One region of the Aminobacter sp. Y103A genome, then DNA from elsewhere that is predicted to be linked to it. Evidence: riboswitches for the same ligand, from Rfam matches in the RefSeq annotation. Region 1 holds a riboswitch; each other region holds the start of a gene.
What was found. Region 1 has a riboswitch for cobalamin ahead of Amn_RS17665 (CbtB domain-containing protein). Riboswitches for the same ligand answer to the same signal wherever they lie in the genome.
Positions count from the first base shown of each region.

Region 1 (3,795 bases):
AGCACCGCCGCCACCACGATTGCTGCGAGGTAGAGGATCGGCGGCCATGGCACCTTGCTGGGGGCGGCGTTGGGATTGGTCACTGCGCTCCTCCTGGTATCGTCTGATTTTCGGTGCTTGTCGTGCACATGGCGGCGGTCTGCCCGACATGGGCCTTCAACTTCGGGCTCTGGTCGGAGGCATAGAGCCGATCGAACGAATCATCCTTCTGCAACTCGTCGAGCATGCAGACACAGTAGCGCGAGCAGAAATCGGTGTCGCGGCTCTGCTCGCAGGAAAGCTGGCAGGATTTCAGGAAAGTGACCTCGCGGGTTTCGACCGGGGCCGGGAAGAGCTGGGCGAAGAGCCAGACCAGCGAGATCATCACCGGCTGGTGAATGAGGTAGAAGGCAAGGCTGTGGCGACCAAAGAAGGAGAGGGGGCGCGACCAGGCGCCGGGCTGAAGTCGCGCCATCCTTTCGATCAGGCCTGCCCTGAGCGCCAGTCCGGCGACGCCGATGCCAGCCAGCACTGCGCCGAAGAAGGGGAACAGCGGGACGAAATCGTTGGAGCGCGGGTTGGCGGTGGAAAGGCCGATCCAGACCAGGGCCGGGTGATTGAACGCCTCCGAGCGCAGATAGTGGGGTGCTACGATCACCAGAGCAGCGGCGATCAGCGTCAGCACCGGCGGGACGCGCAGGAAGGCGAGGCCAAGCACGCTGGCGAGCGCGATATGATGCAGGATGCCGAAGAAGATGAAGGTGTCGGGCGTGGCGAACCAGGTGGCGACGGTGATCGCTAGTGCCGCCGCTGTCACCATGGCGAGCCGCCTGAAATAGCCGGGCCAGCGGATGCCCTTGGCATGTGCCAGCACCAGGCTGACGCCGACGAGGAACAGGAAGCTCGAGGCGATGCAGCGCGCGAACAGCTTCCAGTTGCCATAGGCGGTCATGCCCGGATCGGCATAACCGAAGAATTCGAGGTCCCAGGCGAAGTGGTAGATCGCCATGGCGATCAGGGCTACGCCGCGGGCGATGTCGATGACCGATACGCGCCGAGAAGGTGCTTTGATCTGGTCGGGGTCCGGTTGCATCGTCATATTGTTCGCTTCTGCGTTTTCGGGTGTTGCAGCGCCCATGCAGCACTATCATGGTTGAAGCGGGGCGGAAGAGAGCAGAACTGTCTGTCGTGCACAGGGTTAAGCAATTGATGGGGCGGGCATGAGCGGACGAAAGATGGCGCTGACCGAGGAACTGGTGGCGCGTTGCCATCGCGAGGTCGCTGACACGGGCCCCGACCCCGATGCGATGCATCTCGACGACGCCGACTATGAGGTGATGATCGACGAGACGCTTGCCGCGCGTCCCGGCAATGGACCGTTGTGGCTGTTTGCCTATGGATCGCTGATCTGGAAACCCGAGGTGGAGCACACCGACGAAAGGGTGGCGCTGGCGCGCGGCTGGCACCGTTCGTTCTGCATCAACATGACCCGCTGGCGCGCCACAAAGGCTGAGCCTGGACTGATGATGGGCATGGATCGCGGCGGCCAGTGCAAGGGCGTGGCGCTCAGGCTGACGGACGGCGACCGCCGCGAGCAGCTGGACAGGCTGTTTCGCCGCGAGATGACGCTGAAACCCTCCACCTACAAGCCGCGCTGGCTGAAGCTCGCCACCGATGAAGGTCCGTTGACCGCGCTCGCCTTCGTCATCAACCGCAAAGGCCACGCCTATGCCGGCGCGCTGGGCGAGGACGCGGTGGCGGAGCGACTGGCGACGACCTGCGGCCATTGGGGTTCGGCTGCGGACTATCTCTATAATGTGGTCAGCAACCTCGAGCAGCGGGCGATCCACGATCGGCATCTGTGGCGGCTCCAGCATCTGGTGGCCGAGCGAATCGTGGCCCGCGGATGATCGCCGGAACGCCGCTTTCGAGCGCGGCGGCGTCGGAATTTGGTTTGCCGCCCAAGCCATTTGTTTCTATAGTTGCGGCGTCGTCGGTTCCGTTATGGAATCAAGAGGGAATGCGGTAAGGGCCATTTGAAGGTCCAAAGCCGTGGCTGCCCCCGCAACTGTATGCGGTTAGCTCTCCTCAAATGCCACTGAAGCTTGCTTCGGGAAGGCGGGGAAGGGTGCCGATCCGCAAGCCAGGAGACCTGCCGGCGACAGGCACTTATCTCTGTGCCCTCGGGTGGAGGGCGAAAGGACTTGTGATGAACACTGTTTCTGCTCTCGGCACCGACGTCTCTTCGCAGTCGCGTAGCATGCAGCTGGCGCTTGCCGCGCTGCTCGGCCTTTTCGTTGTTGGCTTCCTCGGGTTCTCGCATATGGACGTGGTGCACAACGCTGCCCACGACTATCGCCACTCGATGGCTTTCCCCTGCCACTAACCAAGGCGATCCAACAATGTCCATCTTCAGAAACGTCGTGTTCATCGCGGCGATCAGCGGGCTATTGGCAGGCGTGGTCCTTGCCGCACTCCAGACCTATGCAACCGTCCCGCTGATCCTCAAGGCGGAGACCTATGAGAACGCCGGCGGTGGCCATGAGCACGCCGCGGCACCAGTTGCCGGCACTGAGGCGACCGCCCCTGCGGCCGGCGCCGAAACCACGGCGGCACAGACTGCGGCGCCAGCCGAAGAAGAAGCCTGGGCTCCGGCCGACGGCGCTGAACGTTTTGCCTATTCGGCGCTCGCCAATATCGTCAGCGGCATCGCTTTCGGCCTGATCCTGGTCGCCGTTTCCGAGTTTGCCGGTGGCATCGCCAACTGGCGCCAGGGCGTGTTCTGGGGCTTTGCCGGCTTTGCCGTGTTTACCCTGGCTCCCGGTCTTGGCCTGCCGCCGGAGCTGCCGGCGATGCCGGCCGCCGATCTTGGCGCACGCCAGATCTGGTGGACGCTGACCGTCGTCGCCACCGCGGCGGGTCTCGCGCTGATCGCCTTCAAGCAGTCGCTGCCGCTGGCGATACTCGGTGTGGTGCTGATCGTTGCGCCGCACATCGTCGGTGCACCGCAACCGGAAAGCCACGAGTCGCCGATTCCAGCAGACCTGCACCACAGCTTCGTCGTCGCCGTCACCATCACCAATCTGGTGTTCTGGGTCGTGCTGGGGGCGGTGGCGGGCTACGTGCGCAACCGCTTCATGAGCGAGCCGGCGCCGTCGCTGAACAGCCGCCTTGCCTGAGAAGCTGACCCTCCTGCTCGGCGGCGCGCGCTCCGGTAAGAGCGCGCATGCCGAGCAGCTCATCACCCAATTTCCTGCGCCGTGGACCTATGTTGCCACGGCGCAGGCTTATGACGACGAGATGCGTGAGCGCATTTCGATCCATCTGGGACGCCGTGGCGAGGGCTGGCGGACGCTCGACGCGCCGCTGGATCTGGTAGGCGCGCTCGCCAGCCTGCCCGATGGCGCGCCTGTTCTGGTCGACTGCCTGACGCTTTGGCTTACCAATCATCTGCTGGCCGATCATGACGTCGAGGCCGAATGTGCGGCGCTCGTCGAGGCACTGTCGCGTCCGCGCGGGCCGTGGTTCGTGGTCTCCAACGAGGTTGGGCTCGGCATCGTGCCCGACAATGCACTGGCCCGCCGTTTTCGTGACGATGCCGGCAGGCTCAATCAGAAGGTGGCGGCCGTGGCCGAAGAGGTGCTGTTTCTTGTCGCCGGCCTGCCGATGAAGGTGAAATGATGAAGACGATCGACGAGCAGGAAGCCGAACGTCACCGCGCCAAGATGGCCAAGCGCAAGGCGGTTCAGGATGCCGAGGTCGCCGGCAAGACCATCGTCGAGAAGGGGCTGCTGATCGTCAACACGGGTCCCGGCA
Region 1 is NZ_AP017986.1:3,591,084-3,594,878, reverse strand. Features, by position in the region: gene Amn_RS17680 (methyltransferase family protein) at 1-83, opposite strand, end outside; gene Amn_RS17675 (acetyltransferase domain-containing protein) at 80-1,078, opposite strand; gene Amn_RS17670 (gamma-glutamylcyclotransferase) at 1,200-1,889, shown strand; cobalamin riboswitch at 1,957-2,153, shown strand; gene Amn_RS17665 (CbtB domain-containing protein) at 2,189-2,365, shown strand; gene Amn_RS17660 (CbtA family protein) at 2,382-3,158, shown strand; gene cobU (bifunctional adenosylcobinamide kinase/adenosylcobinamide-phosphate guanylyltransferase) at 3,151-3,660, shown strand; gene cobO (cob(I)yrinic acid a,c-diamide adenosyltransferase) at 3,660-3,795, shown strand, end outside.

Region 2 (3,795 bases), 640 kb from region 1:
GAGCGCGCCGTTCCGCAGACCGGCGGCGTGCCGGAGGACTTCCTGTCGCCGACTCAGCCCTATTCGGTCGGCATGCCGGCGATCGGTGCGGAGCCGTTCGCCGAGGCCAAGATGTGGGGTGCGACGCCTTACGACCAGCTCTACTGCCGCATCGAGTTCAAGAAGATGCGCTACGAGGGCGAATTCACGCCTCCCGGCCTGACGCGTTCGATCATCTTTCCAGGCTACTATGGCGGCATGAACTGGGGCAGTGCGGCGATCGACGAGGCCCGGGGGTTGCTGATCGTCAACGACATCCGCATGCCGCAGTTCGCCCAGCTGATGCCGCGCGAGGAGACCGACAATTATGGCGGCTCGGCAGCCCATGACGGCCTGTCGCAGCAGAAGGGCACGCCCTATGGCGCGCTGAAGAACGGCTTCATGTCGCCGCTCGGCGTTCCCTGTCACCAGCCGCCTTATGGCACCTTCACCGGCATCGACCTCAAGACCCGCCAGATCGCCTGGCAGGTTCCGGCGGGCACGCTGCAGGATACCGGTCCGCTTGGCATGAAAACCGGCCTGCAGATCCCGATCGGCATGCCGACGCTGGGCGGTCCGATCGCGACGTCAGGCGGCCTCGTCTTCTACGCCGGCACGCAGGACTATTATCTGCGTGCACTCGACGTGGAGACGGGCAATGAGTTGTGGAAGGGCCGGCTGCCTGTCGGCGCCCAGTCTACGCCAATGACCTTCGTCTCGCATGAGAGCGGAACGCAATATGTGGTCATCTCGGCCGGCGGGGCGCGCCAGTCGCCTGACCGCGGCGACTACATCGTCGCCTACAGGCTGCCCAGGCAGAACTGAGTCTGGGCGCATCGACATCGGAAGGGGCGCCTCGGGCGCCCTTTTCATTTCTGGCCGGCAAGGGCGGTACCCGTGCGACGAACGGGTACCCGCCAGTAGCCGTGCTCGCCCAGCGCAGCGTGCCCCCGGCCTGCGCGTCATCGGCGAAGCCGAGGGCCTGCCGCCTCTGCCCGAGATGGAAATCGGCATATTGCGCAACCCGCAGGCCGCCAATTCGGCAGTCGACCGGCTCTACGAATTTCTCCGACGCGACCTCACCCAGCAATCCTGATCGTCTCAGCTAGCGCCTTGCGCACTTCTCCTATGCGCCAGGTGCATTGCTGCAATGCGGCAACGTCGCTTGTGCCGCGCCGGACATGAGGAAATTGTGCGTCTAAATCGTTTCAGCTCCCCTGAGTCCGCCCATGCCCTTGCCGATCCTCGCTCTGGCCGTTGCATCCTTTTGCATCGGCACCACCGAATTCGTGATCATGGGCCTGTTGCCGGAGGTCGCCGCAGACCTCGGCGTGTCGATCCCGGCCGCCGGTCTTCTGGTCACCGGCTACGCGCTCGGCGTCGTCGTCGGCGCCCCGATCATCGCGGTGGGCACAGCGAAACTGCCGCGCAAACCGGTGCTGATCGGGCTCGCCATGATGTTCGTCTTCGGCAACCTGCTCTGCGCCATCGCCCCCACTTACTGGACGCTGATGATCGCCCGCGTCATCACCGCCTTTGGTCACGGCGCCTTCTTCGGCATCGGCTCGGTGGTGGCGGCAAGCCTGGTCCCAACCAACAAGCGCGCCAGCGCAATTGCGTTGATGTTTGCCGGCCTGACATTGGCGAACATCCTCGGCGTTCCCGGCGGCACGGCACTCGGCGAAGCCTATGGCTGGCGCGCCACCTTCTTTGCCGTCGTCGTCATCGGCCTGCTCTCGGTGGCGGCCATAGCCTGGCTGGTCCCTGCGGGCGTCGCCCCTCCCGGCAAGGGCGGGGTATCAGGCGAGGTCAAGGTGCTGGGCAAGCTCCAGGTCTGGCTCGCCATGATCATCTCGGCGCTCGCCTCGGGCAGCCTGTTTGCCGTCTTCACCTACATCAAGCCGATCCTGACCGACGTCAGCGGCCTCTCGGTTGAATCGGTCACCTGGGTGCTGCTGCTGTTCGGCGGCGGCATGACCATCGGCAACATCATCGGCGGCAAGCTGGCCGACTGGAAGCTGATGCCCACAGCCATCGGCGCGCTGGTGGTGATGGCGGCGATCCACGTCGCCTTCGCCGAACTCAGCTCTTCGGCGCCAGCGGCGATCCTGCTCGTCTTCATGTGGGGCGTCATCACCTTCGTCATCGTGCCGCCGATGCAGATGCGCGTCGTCGAAACCGCTTCGGAGGCACCGAACCTCGCGGCCACCCTCAACCAGGGCGCCTTCAACGCCGGCAACGCCGCCGGCGCCTGGGCCGGTGGTGCTGCGATTTCGATGGGCGTGAGCTATGCCGACCTGCCCTTCGTCGGCGCGGCCATCGCACTGTCTGCCTTCGGCGTGGCGCTCATTTCCTTCGCGCTCGACCGCCGTGACGCAATTCAGCAGGCGGCATGACGCTTTAGCGATTGTCAGCAACCCGTCGCTGCTGTAGCCACGACAGCGATGGTTCCTGCTATCCGGTTCGGGCAGCAGGTTAAATGGGAACACGGTGAGACGTCCCCGACGCGAAACCGTGGCTGCCCCCGCAACTGTGAGCGGATAGCAATTCGGAAACATGCCACTGGCCGAAAGGCCGGGAAGGCTCCGAGGCGCGATCACCCGCAAGCCAGGAGACCTGCCATCATCCGATTAACTCAACCGGCCGGGGTGTGCCGCGGAGATGATGATGGTTGCGACTGCCTTCTTCGGTACCGGCGCGCTTTCCGGATCGTTCTGCTGCCTCCGCCCGACCGCGGAGACAGGGCATGCTCGATTGCGTCCACGCCGCTAGCCGCCTTGTAGGCACCACCCCGGCACTGCTCGAACTCGATGGCGTCAGCTGGGGCCCTCGTGCTTCGCAGCCGATCCTCGAGCCGATCAGCCTTGCGGTTGCGCCGGGCGAGTTGCTCGCCATCGTCGGCCCCAACGGCGCCGGCAAGTCGAGCCTGCTGCGCTGCCTCTACCGCTACCACAAGCCGACTTCGGGCACTGTCCGCCTCGACGGCACCGACATCTGGAAGATGAAGCCGCGCGACTGCGCCCGCCGTATCGCGACCGTGCTTCAGGAAAGCGCCTCGGACTTCGGCCTGACCGTCGCAGAAATCATCGAGTTGGGCCTGACCCCGCATGTCACGAGTTTCGGCACCAGCGACCGCGACTACGACCAAGTCGAGGCAGCCCTTGCCCTGCTCGGCCTGACCGCACTCGCTGCGCGCGACCTCTGCTCGCTGTCGGGCGGCGAAAAGCAGCGCGTGATGATCGCCCGGGCATTGGTGCAGCGACCCGACCTTCTGATCCTCGACGAACCGACCAACCACCTCGACATCCGCCACCAGCTCGAAGTGCTGGAACTGCTCGGCAATCTCGGCTGCACCGTCATCGTTTCCCTGCACGATTTGGCGCTCGCCTCGGCCCATGCCGACCGCGTGCTTGTCATGGACGGCGGCCGCGCCATTGCCTGCGGCGCGCCCGCCGACATCCTGACGCCCGATCGCATACGTGACAGCTTTTCCGTCGGAGCGACCCTCGACGACCATCCCGTCACCGGTCGTCCACGCTTTTCCTTCCACCTCGAACGCTGAACATCAAGGAGCCTCCATGCGCCTGCCCATCATCGCCGCCGCCCTGCTCGCTACCTGCGCAACAGCTATGGCCAGCGGCTTCCCCGTCACCGTCAAGAGCTGCAACCGCGACGTCACCTTCGAGGCCGCGCCCAAGCGCGCCGTCTCGCACGACGTCAACCTGACCGAGATGATGCTGGCGCTCGGCCTCACCGACCACATGGCGGGCTATTCCG
Region 2 is NZ_AP017986.1:4,231,469-4,235,263, forward strand. Features, by position in the region: gene Amn_RS20770 (membrane-bound PQQ-dependent dehydrogenase, glucose/quinate/shikimate family) at 1-843, shown strand, start outside; gene Amn_RS20775 (MFS transporter) at 1,248-2,414, shown strand; cobalamin riboswitch at 2,447-2,656, shown strand; gene Amn_RS20780 (ABC transporter ATP-binding protein) at 2,765-3,580, shown strand; gene Amn_RS20785 (ABC transporter substrate-binding protein) at 3,597-3,795, shown strand, end outside.
Region 2: it holds a riboswitch for cobalamin, as region 1 does, so the genes downstream of both, Amn_RS20780 (ABC transporter ATP-binding protein) here and Amn_RS17665 (CbtB domain-containing protein) in region 1, are expected to answer to the same signal.

Region 3 (3,795 bases), 2.6 Mb from region 1:
CTGCGCGACACCGCAAATGTTGGAGATGGTCGCCGTCGGCGCGATCGCCATGGTGTTGGAGTTGCGCATACCTGTCTTCCTGACGCGCTTGCGCAAGGCATCCCAGTCGAGCGTCGAGGCGCCGTCCATGTCGACACCGGGGCGCGCCTTGGCCAAGAGGTCGATGGAATCGATCGGCAGGATGCCCTTCGACCACAGCGAACCGTCAAAGCTCGGATAACGCCCGCGTTCGGCGGCAAGGTCGCAGGACGCCGAAATCGCGTTGTAGGAGATCGCCTCCATGCTGGCGTCGGCGAAGGCCACGGCAGCGTCTGACGCATAGGGGATCTTCAGCGCCTGAAGTGCATCCTGGAATCCCATCAGGCCGAGGCCGACAGGACGATGCTGCAGGTTGGAGCGCCTGGCTTCGGGGATGGTGTAGAAATTGATGTCGATGACATTGTCGAGCATGCGCATCGCCGTCTTCACGGTGCGCGCCAGACGGTCGATGTCGAGCCCCTCGGCTGCGATATGATTGGCAAGATTGACCGAACCGAGATTGCAGACGGCGACCTCGTCCTTCGAAGTGTTGAGGGTGATCTCGGTGCAGAGGTTCGACGAATGCACGACGCCGATGTGGCCCTGCGGCGAGCGGATGTTGCACGGGTCCTTGAAGGTGATCCACGGATGCCCGGTTTCGAACAGCATGGTCAGCATCTTGCGCCACAGGTCGAGCGCCCTGACCGTGCGGAACACCTTGATGCCACCAGCCAGAGCCTTGGCCTCGTAGCTTTCGTAGGCCGCCTTGAACGCCGTGCCATAGAGATCGTGCAGGTCGGACGCCTCGTCGGGCGAAAACAGCGTCCACACGCCATCGGCCTCGACGCGCTCCATGAACAGGTCCGGCACCCAGTTGGCGGTGTTCATGTCGTGGGTGCGGCGGCGGTCGTCGCCGGTGTTCTTCCTGAGGTCGAGGAATTCCTCGATGTCGACGTGCCAGGTCTCGAGATAGGCGCAGACAGCACCCTTGCGCTTGCCGCCCTGATTGACGGCGATAGCCGTGTCGTTGGCAACCTTGAGGAACGGCACCACACCCCGGCTCTCGCCATTGGTGCCTTTGATGTGAGCGCCGAGGCCGCGCACTGGGGTCCAGTCATTGCCGAGCCCGCCGGAATATTTGGCCAGCAGCGCATTGTCCTTCACCGCCTTGAAGATGCCGTCGAGATCGTCGGCGACGGTGGTGAGGAAACAGGACGACAATTGCGGGCGCAGCGTGCCGGAGTTGAACAGCGTTGGCGTCGAGGCCATGAAATCGAAGGACGACAAAAGATCATAGAACTCGATGGCGCGGCTCTCGCGGTCGATCTCGCGGCCTGCCAGGCCCATCGCCACGCGCATGAAAAAGGCCTGCGGCAGTTCGAAACGCTTGCCTTTGCTGTGCAGGAAATAGCGGTCATAGAGCGTCTGCAGACCCAGATACTGGAACTGCAGGTCGCGCTCGGGCTTTAGCGCGGCACTGAGCCTGGCAAGGTCGAAACGGCCAAGTTCGGGGTCGATCAATTCGGCCTTGATGCCGGTGGCGATGAAGGCGGGGAAATAGGTGGCATAGCGCTGGGTCATTTCGGCCTGGGTGGCCTGCTCAGACCTGGCCGAGACGAAGCTCAGTGCCTCGCGCCGCAACCGGTCCAGCAACAACCGGGCGCTGACGAAGGCGTAGTTCGGTTCAGTTTCTACAAGCGTACGGGCGGCCAGGATCGGCGCCAGCGAAAGCTCGTCGGCGGTGATGCCGTCATAGAGATTGCGCCTTGTCTCGGCCAGGATCGCATCCGCTGAGACGGCCTCGAGCCCGCTGCAGGCCTCGTCGACAATGCGGGCCAGTCGCGTCTCGTTCAGCGGTGCCAGGCCGCCGTCATCGGCCTTGACCTGGAGCGGCGGTGCGGCGACCTCGACCGACGTGACCTTGGCGGCAGCGCGTTCGCGGGCACGTTCCTCGCGGTAGAGCACATAGGCGCGGGCGACCTTGTGATGCTCGGAGCGCATCAGCGCCAGTTCGACCTGGTCCTGGATTTCCTCGATGTGGAAGGTGCGGCCGCTATCTGCCCGCCTGGTCAGCGCGGCGAACACCTGGCCGGCCAGTTCCTCGACGACGTCGTGGACGCGGCGCGAACCGGCGGCCACCGAACCCTCGGTGGCGAGAAATGCCTTGGTCAGCGCCACAGTGATCTTGATCGCATCGAACGGCGTCACCGCGCCGTTGCGCCGGATGACACGGTAGCCAGGTTCGGACGCGGTCTCGGAACCCTGGCTGAGAGCGGACGGAACGCTGTCGGTTCCGCTGGATTGAAGTGTAGAGGTCGCCGGCATCATCTTCCCCGATGGTTTGGGGGCGAAGGGCCTTGGGCGGACGCATGCCGGATTTCGGCCGGCGCAAGCCAGCAGAACGCAAGCGCACCACCGGACACCCCGCCCGTGGACGTTCAGACTCGATCGCGGCAGGTCTCCTGGCTCGCAGGTCATTGCTGCTGTCTGGCCTTCCCAGCGCCCATTGGCGCCAGTGGCACTACGCGACAGCAACTCACTGCTTACAGTTGCGGGGGCAGCGCCGGCATTGCGAAATCGCGCACCGGCTTCCCTCTTAGCTCCCGAGCTGGAATCAACTCGGAAGACCACGATGTCTACATGTAGTATGACTGCCCGGTGTCGTGTCAACAGGTGGAAGAATCATTTCCACCTCATCGACCGATCAACGCCGGCGGCCGATCAATCCCTGACGTAGTCGCGCCACAGCGCCTGATAGACCGGGCATTCGGCATTCAGAGCCTCATGGCTGCCCGTGCCGACGATTCTGCCGTCGTCGAGCACGACGATCATGTCGGCCGAACGCGCCGAAAAGAGATGATGCGTGACGATGATGACGAGGCGGTCGCGGCCGAAGGCCAGCAGCTCACGCTCGAGCGCCATCGCCGATTCGGCGTCGAGCGCCGAAGTAGGTTCGTCGAAAACGGCGATGTGCGGATCGCGCAGCACGGCGCGCGAAATCGCCAGGCGCTGGCGCTGGCCGCCGGAGAGGTTCTGCCCTGCCTGCACCAGTTCGGTGTCGATGCCTTTGGGCAGGCCGGCGGTGAACTTGTCGGCGGAGGAAAACGCCAGCGCCTTGTCGATCTCGTCGTCGCGAAGCGGGCGCGGCAGCGACGCCTGAAGGTTCTCGCGGATGGTACCCGAAAACAGCGACGTCTCCTGGTCGACAACACCTATGCGGCCGCGCAGCCAGCGCGGATTGTAGGCGCGGACGTCGATGCCGCCGATTGCCACCTTGCCGGCATGATCGCGCTCCAGTCCCAAAAGCACGCGCAGCAGGCTGGACTTGCCGGAGCCATTGCGGCCGACGATCGCCACGACGCCCGTCGCCGGCAGCACCAGGCTGACACCGTTGAGTGCCGCAGCCGTCGCCTCGGGATAGCGGAAGGTCAGATCCTCGACCGTGATCGGGCCGAAATCAGCAGCACGCAGCGCCGGGGCAACGATGGCGCGCTCCGGCTGGCGCTTGAGGAAAGCCGCGAGGGCCGAGACGGTGGCGCTCACCGAATGGAACTGGATCAGGATGCCGGCACTGGTCAGCATCGGCATGGTCGCCCGGGTGACGAGCAGCTGCAGCGCAAGCAGGCCACCGATCGTGAGATCGCCGCGCAGGATGCGCCAGCAGCCGACGAGGACGACGAGCAGCGTCAGGATCTCGCTCAGCAGGCCAAGCGTGAACGAATAGGAGTGCGAGAGGTCGAGTATGTGCCAGCGCGCCTTGATGGCTTCGGCCGACTT
Region 3 is NZ_AP017986.1:584,658-588,452, reverse strand. Features, by position in the region: gene Amn_RS02800 (ribonucleoside-diphosphate reductase subunit alpha) at 1-2,343, opposite strand, end outside; cobalamin riboswitch at 2,454-2,665, opposite strand; gene Amn_RS02795 (peptidase domain-containing ABC transporter) at 2,740-3,795, opposite strand, start outside.
Region 3: it holds a riboswitch for cobalamin, as region 1 does, so the genes downstream of both, Amn_RS02800 (ribonucleoside-diphosphate reductase subunit alpha) here and Amn_RS17665 (CbtB domain-containing protein) in region 1, are expected to answer to the same signal.

Region 4 (3,795 bases), 1.0 Mb from region 1:
GACGAGCCGCCGGCGAGGTAGTAGTTGATCAGGCGGACATCGCCCGCCTGCCCTGCCGGCGTGCCTGATATTTCCTCGCGCGCGACGATCGCCCTCCAGCTCTCGGCGAATTTTGCCTCCGGGATGGTCTGGTAGGAGCCGGGCTGCAGCTTGATCACCAGGTCGGGCTTGCGCGCGATGATCTCCTCGGGATCGACGGTGAAGCTGTTTTCGTTGCCGCGCGACGACGGCTCCTTCTTGATGTCGATGTCGCCGAAGACATTGGTGCCGCCGCCGGCCTCGATCATGTCGTGCCAGCCTGAGCCGGGCGTGACGGTCACGAGATCACGGACCTCTTCAAGATAAACCTTCTTACGCTCGACGCCCTTCAGACGCTCGGCCAGCAGGTCCATGTACTTGGTGTAGTAGGCGTTCAGCGCATCGGCCTTTTCCTTCTCGTCGAACAGCTTGCCGAACAATGTGACGTTTTCGACATGCTGCAGCGTGTCCCAGGCGGTGACGACCAGCACCGGAATGTCGAAGGCTTCGAGCTGCTTGGCTGCCTCCTCATAGACGCCGTTGCGAGGGATGATGACCAAGTCCGGCTTGAGCGCAACGATCGCCTCGTAATTGGGCTGCGTCTGGCCTTGGCCGACAATGTCGGCTTCCTTGAACTGCGGCCAGTAGGTCGGATCCCGCATCGTGCTGGCATCGACGCCAACGACCTTGTCGATGGCGCCAATGGCGCGGGCGAACTCGACCGCGTAGCGGTTGAAGATCACCGCCCGCTTGATCGGCAGTTCCAGCTCGACCGTTCGGCCGGCATCGTCCGTGAAGCTATCCGCGGCCGCCGGCGCAAGGCCAATGGCGGATGCCGCGGCGAGCCCGAGCCAAAGGATCCAATGTCTGATGTTCATGATCTCTCCTTGCTTGAAAGGGGTGCGCAACGCCTGGCGTTGCCATGCCCGGAAGGCGTCCGGGACAATAGGTAGAGGCGCGATGCCACGGCAGCAGGCGACGAATGCGTCTGCCCAAACTTTCGATATTCTGGGGAAACCGTTCTTCCCGACATCGCCGCGCCAACCTCTGACTGCCCTGGCGGGGATGCGGAAATGCAGACCTGGCGAAAGCCGCAAACGGGCTTCCGGACGGGAACCGGCATTCCTGTGGCACACCCCGACCACGGAATCTCACTCTGTCAGGCAGGTCTCCTGGCTCGCGGGTCCTAGCCTTGTCGCCCGTCTTCCCGGCACGAATGCCAGTGACACAGGGGCAATAGGCTCACCGCTTACAGTTGCGGGACAGCTCCGGTTTCGCACCGGATTCCCTCTTAGCTTCCACCTCGCGGCGGAAGACCATGACGGCGCCAACCTATCGACGGCCAAGGTAAAGTCAAGTTGCCATCCGGGACTATACAGGGCGGCATTTGCCTGAGCCGCGACGATGCTGAGACCAGGTTGCGCGGAACTGCAGGCAGCGCAAACTGTTCTCCGGCTTAGCGAGCCGGCGAAACGGTCACCGAGACGATCTGGAACGGCACCGCACCATAGGTGGCGACCGTCTGCTCATGCTCCCACGCGCGGAACTGTCGCGACGGCCGCGCCGACAGCACCAACGCGCCATCCGCCTGGTCTGGCCGGATGGTACCGCGAAACCGCAAGGTCAGCCGGCCGCCTGATTTACCCAGCTTGCGATAGCGCAGCCGCGCGAAATGGCATTCGCCGCCATTCAGCTCCATCTCGATGCGACGGCGCACCGGCGGCACGTCCAGCCGCACGACAATGTCGATCTCGGCAGGCGCACCGCCAACTGCCGCCGGCGGCAACGGCACCTGCTGCGCCAGTGCCGGGGTGACCTGCCCCGCACCATCGCCCGCCTGTGTGCGCCGACCATGCCAGACGACGCCGGGCAGCTCGCGCTCACGGACAGCGCGTTTCTTGCGCATGCGCAACTGCTTGGCGACACCGCGTGACAGCCAGGTCAGACCCTTGAAGTCGGTCCGCGGCTTGGCCTGCAGCAAGGCAGCGATACGGGCGGCGCCGGCGCGATCGGCCATGTCGACCACCTGCTCCAGCACATCGTCGGGAACCGGCACCGACATCTCTGCTTTCAGATAGCTCAGCGCCACCGCCGTCGGCACGGCAAGGTGCCTGCGGGCGACGACGTCGCAAAGCACGGCCCAGTCGACGCCGCCGGCGCGGATCGCCGAGGCTGTGTCGACCAGCCAGTCGCTGTGGGTATGAGCGTCGAGGCCGCCATGGCCGATCGCCAGCGTCACCCGGTCGGCGGTCGAAGGGACCAGCACGTCGAGACTGGTGAAGGAGGCCGGCGTGGCGCGCTGCCAAACCGCAGCGTCGTCCGCCTCATCTGCCTGCGACCAGTCATAAGCGACCTGGTGCAGATCGATGTCGCCATAGCTGCCCTTGAAGAAATTCATCGACCGCACCGCAGCTAACCGCGGCTTGAGATATTGGGGACTGACCCCTGTCGACACCTGCCAGTCGCCATGACGCAGCATGTCGAAGGCGGCCACCATGTGCTCGGGGTGCACAAGGATGTCGATGTCGTGCGCCACCCGGCCGCGCTGTGCCGCCGGCTCCACCGCGATGCGGCTCGCGCCCTTGAGCAGCATGATCGGCACGCCGGCCGCGACGATGGCCCTCAGTGCGGGCTCGGCCTCGCGCATGGCAAGCCGCGACTTGGTCCACAGCATCTTCTGCAGGCCAGCGAGACGCGGATAGGCGGGATGCATCGCCAGCGCCTTGCCGAACCGGTCGGCGATCGCGGCAAGCAGCCTGTGCTCGCGGAACTCGACGGCATCGATGTCGTTGGCATCGAGCCACCGCAAGGCCTGCGTCTGCGCGACCGCATGGTCCGGCAACAGCACCGCCTTGAGCAACTGGTCGAGACCGTTGGTTGGCCATGCCCAGCCATAGTCGGGGAAGCGCCGGCCGATGCGGCGTGACGTGGATGCCATCAGCCCTGTCCGGCGTTCTTGAGCTTGCGCCGCAGCATGGCCATTCTTGCGACCTCGAGATAGCCACGGTCGCGCTCGGGATCGCGGCCGTAGGACATGCTTCCCGGCAGGATCCGGCGCAGGGCCAGGACCTCATCGATCATGCCGAGCTGGTGGCCGTCTTCGCGGGCCCGGCCAAGCCAGTCGACCATTTCACCGCGGTTGCCTGGCGGGTCGATCACCGGGCCGACGGAAAGCGCCACCTCGCTACGGACCAACATCGTCGTGCGCGACCAGCCGGGCGTCACCTTGCCGGTGCCATCGTCTGGTTCGCCATGCCGAAAGGTTCGCCACTGCGTGAACACGGCAGCCAGCTGCGGCGCCTCTTCCAGCCTGCGAAACTGACGCTCGATCTTGTCGCCAAGCCACAGATCGTCGGCGTCGACAGTTGCAATGAAGGGCGCCCTGGCCAGCGCGAAGCCGCGCGTCGTGGCACTGCCCGGTCCGGAGTTGTCCTGCCTGACATATCGGACCGGAACGCCCGATTGCCGCGTCACCGCCTCGGTCTCGTCGGTCGAGCCGTCATCGACGACGATGATCTCGGCAGGCGGCACTGTCTGCGCGGCAACCGAGCGCAGCGTCTCGGCGATCGTGCGGGCCGCGTTCCAGGCGGGAATGACGACGCTGTAGCTCATGACCGCAGCGGCGCCCCATCGCCCGACGGATGCGCCACCTGGATGAAACCTCTGAGGTCGCCGAGCGTCGGGTCGGCCTTGCGGCGGCGCATCGATTTCTGCATCGCCTTGAGGAACTCCCGCCGCGACTCGACGACGTTCCGGGTCAGATTGTGTTCATGGCGG
Region 4 is NZ_AP017986.1:4,638,875-4,642,669, forward strand. Features, by position in the region: gene Amn_RS22690 (ABC transporter substrate-binding protein) at 1-896, opposite strand, end outside; cobalamin riboswitch at 1,165-1,354, opposite strand; gene Amn_RS22695 (nucleotidyltransferase family protein) at 1,475-2,956, opposite strand; gene Amn_RS22700 (glycosyltransferase family 2 protein) at 2,956-3,630, opposite strand; gene Amn_RS22705 (glycosyltransferase family 2 protein) at 3,627-3,795, opposite strand, start outside.
Region 4: it holds a riboswitch for cobalamin, as region 1 does, so the genes downstream of both, Amn_RS22690 (ABC transporter substrate-binding protein) here and Amn_RS17665 (CbtB domain-containing protein) in region 1, are expected to answer to the same signal.